DNA from 2 places in the Amycolatopsis pigmentata genome. Region 1 is predicted to be linked to the other one. Evidence: riboswitches for the same ligand, from Rfam matches in the RefSeq annotation. Region 1 holds a riboswitch; the other holds the start of a gene.

Region 1 (4,284 bases):
CCACCAGATCCTCGCCCTGGAGGAACGGATCGAGGTTGCGCGGCGGCGTCCCGGTCGCCAGCGCGTGGTAACCCGGGTCGATGAAATCCGGCCCCACCTTGTGCCCCGAAACCCGCACCCCGCGCGCCCGCAACGCCGCCATCAGCCCGGTGGCGACCGTCGTCTTGCCGTGCCCCGACCCCGGCGCCGCGATCACCACCCGCGCTACTGCATATTTTGAAGGCGCGCGATCTACCACTCGATGCCTCGCTGGCCCTTCTGCCCGCTGTCCATCGGGTGCCGGATCTTGGTCATCTCGACCACCAGGTCGGCGACCTCGACCAGTTCGGCCGGTGCGTTCCGTCCGGTGACCACCACGTGCTGACGGCCCGGCCGGTCCCGAATGGACTGGACCACATCGGCGACATCGATCCAACCCCACCGCAACGGATAGGTGAACTCATCGAGGACATAGAAGTCGTGCCGCTGCTCCGCCAGGCGCCGTTTGATCTCGGCCCAGCCCTCACGAGCACTCGCCGCGTGATCGGATTCGGCACCCTGCTTCCGCGTCCAGCTCCAGCCTTCGCCCATCTTGTGCCACTCGACCGTGCCGCCCTCTTCGAGCGCGCCGAGCGCGCGCAAGGCCGTCTCTTCCCCGACACGCCACTTCGCCGACTTGACGAACTGGAACACCCCGATCGACCAGCCCTGGTTCCACGCCCGCAGGGCCATCCCGAACGCGGCCGTCGACTTCCCCTTCATGTCCCCGGTGTGCACGGCGAACACCGGCCGGTCACGACGCTGGCGTGTGGTCAGCCCGTCGTCCGGCACCACCTCCGGCCTCCCTCGCGGCATCAGGCAGCCCCTGTGTCTTGCGGGACACCCGCACCCGGTCGGGCCGCCCGAGCAGGCTTCGCGATTTTCATTCAGGCAGCCCTCCTGGTCCGTTCCTTCACCGCGTCCACCAGCGAGACCTGGTCCAGCGGCACGTGCTCGGCGCCCAGTCGCGCGGCCAGTTCTCCGGCCAGACCGAGCCGCATCCGTCCGCTCTCGCAGTCCATGACCACGGACGCGACCCCGGTGTCCGCGAGAAGATCCGCCGCGGCATGGGAACGGCGGACCGCGTCGGCGCCACTGGTCGCCCGGCCGTCGGTCACCACGACCAGCAACGGCCGGCGTCGCGGGTCTCGCACCGCCTCCACGCGCAGCACCCGCGCCGCTTCGACCAAGCCCTCCGCGAGCGGCGTCCGCCCGCCGGTCGGGAGCGCGTCAAGCCGGGCCGCGGCCGCTTCGACGCTGACCGTGGGCGGCAAGGCCAACTGAGCCCCGGCAGCGCGGAACGTCACCAGGCCGACCTTGTCTCTCCGCTGGTAAGCGTCGAGTAGCAGGGACACCACCGCCGCCTTCACCTCACGCATCCGTGCCCGCGCGCCCATCGAACCCGAAGCGTCCACACAGAACAGGACGAGGTTGCCTTCTTTGCCTTCACGCCGGGCGAACCGCACATCGCCTGGCCGCAGCACGAGCCCGGCTCCGCGCCGTCCACGCGACCGCTGATGGGGCGCCGCCGCCTTCATCGTCGCGACGAGATGCGGGCTGCCATCGCGCACACCGGCGGGCTTCACGCCGATGGTGCGCCCGGCCTCGTTTTCGGCACGAGACCGCCTTCCGCGTTCGCCCTCGCCTACGCCGTGCACCGTAAAAACCCTGGCCCGGTAAGGTTTTCCGGCCTTCTGGATGTCCTGCCGACGTCCTGGTCCGTCACCCTGCTCCGGCGGCTCGTCGCCACCATCCGCCGGAGACGAGCCGGGGCCACCGTCGTCCGGCCCGCCGGGGTCGTCCGGGCCGTCGGGATCGTCGGGTCCCTCCGGCGGTTCAGTGTCACGAAGGGCGTCCTCCAGCCGTTGCCGGTCGAGACCCGGCGCGTCGAACGGATCGCGCCTGCGGCGGTGCGGCAACGCCAGCCGCGCCGCCACGCGAATGTCCTCTGTGGACACGCTGTCCCGGCCGCACCACGCCGCGTGCGCGACGGCCGCGCGCGCGGTGACGATGTCCGCGCGCATTCCGTCCACCTCGAAGGACGCGCAGACCTCGGCGATGCGGACCAGCGCGTCGTCGGCGAGGGTCACCGACGGCAAAAGTCCTCGCGCTGCCCGGATTTCGGCGGCGAACTTCGCGTCCGACGCGGCGTGGCGGGCGGCAAAGGCATCCGGATCGGCGTCATAGGCCAGACGCCGGCGGACGACCTCGGCACGCTGGTCCGGCTCCCGGCTGGCCGCCACCTCGACGGTGAGCCCGAACCGGTCGAGCAGCTGCGGCCGCAACTCGCCCTCTTCCGGGTTCATGGTGCCGATCAACACGAACCGCGCGGCGTGGGACACCGAGACACCCTCGCGTTCGACCGTCGAGCGGCCCATCGCCGCCGCGTCGAGCAAGGTGTCGACCAGATGGTCGTGCAGGAGGTTGACCTCGTCCACGTAAAGCAACCCGCGATGAGCGGCGGCCAAAAGCCCGGGCTGGTAGTCGGTGACCCCTTCGGTCAGCGCGCGCTCCAGGTCGATCGACCCCACCACGCGGTCTTCCGCCGCACCGACCGGCAGTTCGACGAGCCTCGCCGGACGGCGTTCGCGACCGGCACCGTCATGCGGTCCGTCCGGGCAGCCGGGATCGGGCGCGGCCGGGTCACAGGAGAACCGGCAGCCGCGCACCACTTCGACCTCGGGCAGAAGGCTCGCCAGCGCGCGCACCATGGTCGACTTCGCGGTCCCCTTTTCGCCGCGCACCAGCACTCCGCCGATCGACGGGGAAATCGCCGACAACACCAGTGCGAGCCGCAGTTCGTCCATCCCGACGACCGCGCTGAACGGGTACGGGGGCACTAGAGGCCCGGACCCGGGTGTCCCGCGAGGAACCGTGTCCGCATGGGGCTCTCCTTCTGCTCGGAGGTGGGTCTCCGCGCCCACCGGGAACCGGCCACGCACCGCGAACGGCACGCAACGGCCGCCGAAGCTCTGGCTCCCGGTCAGTGACCGGTCACAGTGGCGGGACCGCCCCGGATTCACACCGGGTTCCTGCAGCGGCCGTTACCGGCATCATCGCATACCGTTTCCCTCGTGACGATCGTCGTTGTGGGTGTCGGCGCCGACGGGTGGGCAGGCCTTGCCGAAGCGGCCAGGGCCGAGATCGCCGCGTGCGACGTGCTCTTCGGGGCTCCCCGGCAGCTCGGCCTGGTACCCGGAAACGTCGTGCCCGAGACCGGAAAAGTGCCGTGGCCCAGCCCTCTGCTGCCCGCGCTGGACGAAATTTTCGCCGCGCACGAGGGAAAACGCATCGGTGTGCTGGCCAGCGGCGATCCGATGCTCTCGGGCATCGGTACCACGCTGGTGAAACGATTTCCGGACGTGCGCGTGGTGCCCGGTGTGTCGTCGGTCGCACTCGCCCGGGCACGGCTCGGCTGGGCGGCCGAGGAGACCGAGGTTGTCAGCGTGGTCGGGCGCAGTCCGCACCGGGTGAGCCGGGCACTCGCGCCGGGGCGCCGGATCCTGGTTCTGGGTGCCGCGCCGGACGAGATCGCCGCGCTCCTGGTGGCTCGCGGTTTCGGCGAAAGCGCCATGACCGTGCTGGAACAACTCGGCGGACCCGCCGAGCGGCGCGCCGACGGCGTGGCACGCACCTGGAGCCACACCGCCGGAGGTCTGCACGTTCTCGCCATCGAGTGCGCGGGCGGTCCCGCGTTGCCCCTGCTCGGCCTGCCCGACGACGCTTTCGAGCACGACGGCCAGCTCACCCGGCGCGACCTCCGCGCGGCCGCGCTCGCCCGGCTCACGCCGGTCCCCGGCGAACTGCTGTGGGACGTCGGCGCGGGCGCCGGCAGCGTCGCGATCGAATGGTCCCGCGCGCACCCGGCCAACCGGGCGATCGCGGTCGAACGCGACCCTGCCCGCGCGGCGCGCATCACCCGCAACGCGGAAACCCTTGGCGTGCCGGAACTTCGCGTGGTCACCGGCACCGCGCCGGAGGCGCTGGCCGGGCTTCCCGCTCCGCACGCGGTGTTCGTCGGCGGTGGCCTGGCGTCGGTGGAAACGTGCTGGTCCGCGTTACTGCCGGGCGGGCGGCTGGTGGCGCACGCGGTGACCCTTGAGTCCGAGCAAACGCTTGCCCGCGCCTACGCCGCCCACGGCGGCGAACTCATCCGGGTGGCGATCGACCACGCCGCGCCACTCGGCGGGTTCACCGGCTGGACGCCCGGCCGGACCGTGACCCAGTGGAGCGCCGCCAAACCCACCGAAGCGCGGGGAAGACCAT
Region 2 (4,284 bases), on a different contig from region 1:
TCGCGTGCGATCTGTCCACTCTGGACGCTCGCGGTCGAGCACGGTCGCGGCACCGTGGAGTGCGGAAGCGACGTTGCCCCACAGGATTTGTCGCGAAACCGACAGTCGCGCGAAGGCTTCACCCAGTGCCCGAATGGGGCCGTCGAAGACGTTTTCGGCCAGCCGCGCCGCCAGTTTTTCGATGTCGGACACGCTTCGGGCGAATTGAGGCGAGTGGATCGACACCGGTATCGGCCCGCCGGACACCGGCTGCCACCACGTTTCCCCTGGCGCCAGATCGAGCACGAGCCCGCTCTCCGCGGCGACGGCCAGCGCGGGCGAGATCAACCGTGCGGTCACGCCGAGATGTGCCACCGACGCGGCGACGCGCGTTTCGATGGTTTCCTCGGGCAGTCCGCCGATAGCGGCGAGCCCGTGCCGAACCGTGCCGACCCGTTCCCGTAACACGTCCGGATCCGTGGCGAGGTCTTCGAAGGTCCGCCACGAAGGCGGAATCACGGCACCGGCCGGATGGTGCTCCACCGCGAAATACGGCCCGAGCGCCGCCAGACCCGGCACCGTGTTCACCCGGTTTCCGCCAACGTCCTGCCGCGCTGGAGCACTCGTTCGGCGAGCGGGCCGAACACCAGTCCGAGCGCGCCCCACAGAATCACCTGCGCACCGACCGAACAGAGGCGGAACTCGAAAAGCGTGTCGGCGGGAAATCCCGGATACACGATGTGCCCGGCCGGGTCGGTCAGCGGCTGCGGGGTCTCGGTGGCCTGCTGCCCGTACTCGGCGGCGTTCGCGGACAAGTGCCCCAGCGCGGGCAGGATCGCCATCAGGATCCCGCTGACGGTCACAAACGCCCCCCCGGCGAGAAGGCTCGCGTTCCAGTTGCCCAGTTTCGGCGCGAGGCGGCGCCCGAGCACCACCGCGGCGGCGAGGAAGATCACCGAGCCGACGACCATGATCAGGTAGAGACCACCGCGATCGCCGATGGTGTCCGGGTGGCCGATCGCGGGCGGGTTGGCCGGGTACTTCACGAAGGGCGTCAGGTAGATCGCGAGGAAACCGGCGCCCGCGACCAGCACCGCCAGGGTGCGCGGGCGCACCTTGCCGACCCGGCCCAGGCACACGGTGTACACCACGGCGAACAGGCCGCCCATGGCGATGCCGAAGGCGACCATGCCCAGCCCGATACCGAGGTTGGCCTGGATGGCGCGGCTGAACAGTTCGGCACCGGCGGGCTCGGGCGCGATGCCCGCGGCCTGGTCGAGAGCCTGCTGGGCGGCATCACGGCCGCTCTCGTAGTCGATCGCCGCTTGGATCGGCGGCTCGGCGAAGATCCGCGCGAACACGAACGCCAGCAGTCCCGCCAGCGCACCCGAGAGCACGCCCGACAGAACGAGTTTCTTCTCCATCTTCGATGGCGTCAGTGACAGGGGAAGCCGAGGAAGTGCCGCGCGTCGTGCACGAACTCGTGAACATGCGTGTCGTTGCCGAACACGGAGACGGCACCCTGGTCGATGCCGATGAAGTAGTACAACGCCAGCGCCAGGAACACGCTGCCGGCGAGCCAGAGGACCGCCTTGGAAACGGGCAGTACCACCGGTGTGGACGATTCGGCGGGGATGGCGGTCATCGTCAGCCTCCTTGAGGGATCACGCGTCCCTGATCGTGTGGAGCGGCGTGACGGTCTCTGGACCTGACTCACCCGCCATGGCGGGCTCACAGTGGCGCGACCGTGCCGGATTTTCACCGGCTTCCCGAAAACCGTCAGTGAAAAGCACAGTAAGCCCAGGCACTCGGCCTCGTCAATCACCAGGTCGACGTCAGTGCCCGCGATTCAGCCCCGGAACGCGTCGCGCGGCACTCGTTCTGTCCATTGTGGAGCTTCTCCTCGCGGCGACGGTGCCAGGATGTGATGTTCGTGACGTGACGCGCAAGGATGATTCTCCCGAGACCATCGTCTTGTACTGTCGGCGAACTCGCTCGCGCCGGGTGGCGACTCGTGGCCGCCACAGGTGGAGCGCGGCAGTGGTGGCGAAGGTGCCCGCGCCCAGGGCGGCGATGAGGATCGAGACGCCGTTCCAGGCGCTGGTGGCCCAGGTTGTCGCGCCGAGTTGAGCGCCGAGGCCGAGTTGACCGAGGACCTTGACGGTGTTGGCGGCCTCGTTGGCCTCGTCCCGGCTTCTGGCGTGGCGGGGGAAGCGTGCTTTGAACAGGCTGTCCACCAGCGGGAGCAGAATGGTCGAACCGATCTCGCCGAGGCCCGCGTTGATGACGATGCCGGCGGTGGGGTCGCCCAGCACATGCTGGGACACCGCCACGGACCCTCCACCGAGGGCCATGATCGCGCCGGTCAGCAGGGTCAGCGGCCGGGCGTGGCGGTCCAGGAAAACCTCGGCCCGGTGGTGGCGATGGGTCGCGCGGTCGCCGAAGAAGGCGATGGCCAGCAAGGCCGTGCTGCCGGAGAGGACCCCGAAGTTGAGCAGTCCGGGCAGCCAGTTCGGTGCGGTGCGCGGCAAGGCGCGCAGCCACAGTTCGTCGAAGGCCCCGAGCATGCCCGACGACATTCCGTAGGCGATGGCGACCGTGGCCACATACGGATGTCGTAGCGCCCGGAAGGAGCCCAGGACAATCCGTTTCACGCTGGTCGCCTCGTGGTGGCCGTCCTCGGACGGGGTGAGCACCGCCAACGCGAGCGCGGCCAGGCAGGCCACGCCGGCCGTGGCCAGTGCCGCGGCCCGCAGGCCGGTGGTGGACGCGGCGCGCCCGGCCGGTTCGGCCGCGCAGGCGGCCGGCACCAGGCCGCCCTGCGCCGTGAGGACCGCGGCGAGCCCGAGGGTCAGACCGACCATCACCGCCGCCCAGGTCGTCGACGGCCAGCGCACATCGGTGCGGATCCGGTGGCCGGCCTCGATCCACCGGTTCGCCTGCAGAACGACCTTGATCCACGGCGAGCCGGTCACGCCGAGCAACCACGCGCCGATCTGGTAGAGCGCCGGGCTTTCGGCCACCGAAAGTCCGGCGAACAGACCGTACCCGGCGCCGACGGTCAGGAGCGCGGTCACCGGCCGGGCCCGGCCGGGCATCCGGTCCCACTGCGGAACGATGGTGAAACTGCCGAACAGCGCGCCGTACAGGGCCAGGGTGAACAGCCGTCCCTCCGGGACGCCTGCCGCCGCGCGGGTCAGCACTCGCGACGTGTAGAGCGCGGACAATCCGACGCCGGCGGCCAGTGACGCCGTGGTCAGGTACATCACCCGATGGCCCGTCGACGTGCCGTTGCGCCAAACATCGTTGCGCCGCACGAGGGTGCGGGCCGACGCGATCACACGCGCGAGGTGCCGAGCGGAAACGGTGGCGGGGCACCGCGTCGGTGCGGAGGAGTCCGGAGAACGGGGTTTCTCCGGGCGATTGCCAGGGTTTTCCGCGGGGTTGTGATGATCGGGGGTATCACCATGACCGTATTTCTCCTCGGACCGGATATCCGCCACCGGTCCGGTGGCGGATATCCGCGCTGCCGCAAGGCAACGCGGGACGTGGTCGTGCTCCGGTCCGAGGAGCACACCTTCATCGGGTTACGAACGTCGACGGTAGCCGTGTCGACGTGCCAACGAATCGGCTGTTGGAGTTCGCCCCCTTACCCCTTCCGGGTACCGGCCGTCCTTACCCGCGAAGAACTTCTCGCGGAGACGCGTTGCCCAATCGTTGGAACAGGGCCATCGCCGCCCAGGGCGGCCAGTCCCGGGGCAGGTCAACGTCTTGCCGCTTGGTCCGGCTGCCGGAGCCGGGACTTGTCCGAACCAGGCCGACGGCGTCCGCATGGCCTACGGTGAGATCACCGTGCAGCGAAAAGTGACTGCGCCGGAACGGAGGACGGTCAATGCCACAGTCGGAAGCGGTCGGCAAGAATCCGGACAAAGGGTACCTAGCGCTGCTCGGCTGGAGTCTCAACGCGGTGGAGGCGCTGGACCGCTTCGACCGGCGGTATGTCGTCGTGGCGCCGGACTGGGCGGAGGAGTACTGCGCCGAACACGGGATCCCTTACGTGCGTTGGGATTTCGAGCGGCTCAACGACCGTTCGATGGAGATCGCCGAGATCCTGCACAAGGAAGGCGTCGACGTCGCGATCCCGCTGTTCGAGGAGACGGTCGAGTGGGCGGGGGCGATCAACTCCGTCCTGCAGCACAATCCCCGTCTGTTCGGTCAGGCCATGCTGTTGCGCGACAAGTCGCTCATGAAGCGGCGCGCGCAGCTCGGTGGCATCCGGGTCGGGATCTTCGAGGAGGCCCACGA

What was found. Region 1 has a riboswitch for cobalamin ahead of ACFSXZ_RS24675 (putative cobaltochelatase). Riboswitches for the same ligand answer to the same signal wherever they lie in the genome.
Region 2: it holds a riboswitch for cobalamin, as region 1 does, so the genes downstream of both, ACFSXZ_RS28250 (CbtB domain-containing protein) here and ACFSXZ_RS24675 (putative cobaltochelatase) in region 1, are expected to answer to the same signal.

What each region holds. Positions count from the first base shown of each region.
Region 1 covers NZ_JBHUKR010000011.1:542,303-546,586, reverse strand. The annotation lists gene ACFSXZ_RS24685 (cobyrinate a,c-diamide synthase) at 1-199, opposite strand, end outside; gene cobO (cob(I)yrinic acid a,c-diamide adenosyltransferase) at 232-834, opposite strand; gene ACFSXZ_RS24675 (putative cobaltochelatase) at 906-2,858, opposite strand; adenosylcobalamin (AdoCbl) riboswitch at 2,975-3,064, opposite strand; gene cbiE (precorrin-6y C5,15-methyltransferase (decarboxylating) subunit CbiE) at 3,093-4,284, shown strand, end outside; gene cobM (precorrin-4 C(11)-methyltransferase) at 4,283-4,284, shown strand, end outside.
Region 2 covers NZ_JBHUKR010000017.1:167,229-171,512, reverse strand. The annotation lists gene ACFSXZ_RS28260 ((2Fe-2S)-binding protein) at 1-567, opposite strand, end outside; gene ACFSXZ_RS28255 (CbtA family protein) at 564-1,403, opposite strand; gene ACFSXZ_RS28250 (CbtB domain-containing protein) at 1,415-1,624, opposite strand; adenosylcobalamin (AdoCbl) riboswitch at 1,673-1,761, opposite strand; gene ACFSXZ_RS28245 (hypothetical protein) at 1,815-3,320, opposite strand; gene ACFSXZ_RS28240 (ATP-grasp domain-containing protein) at 3,872-4,284, shown strand, end outside.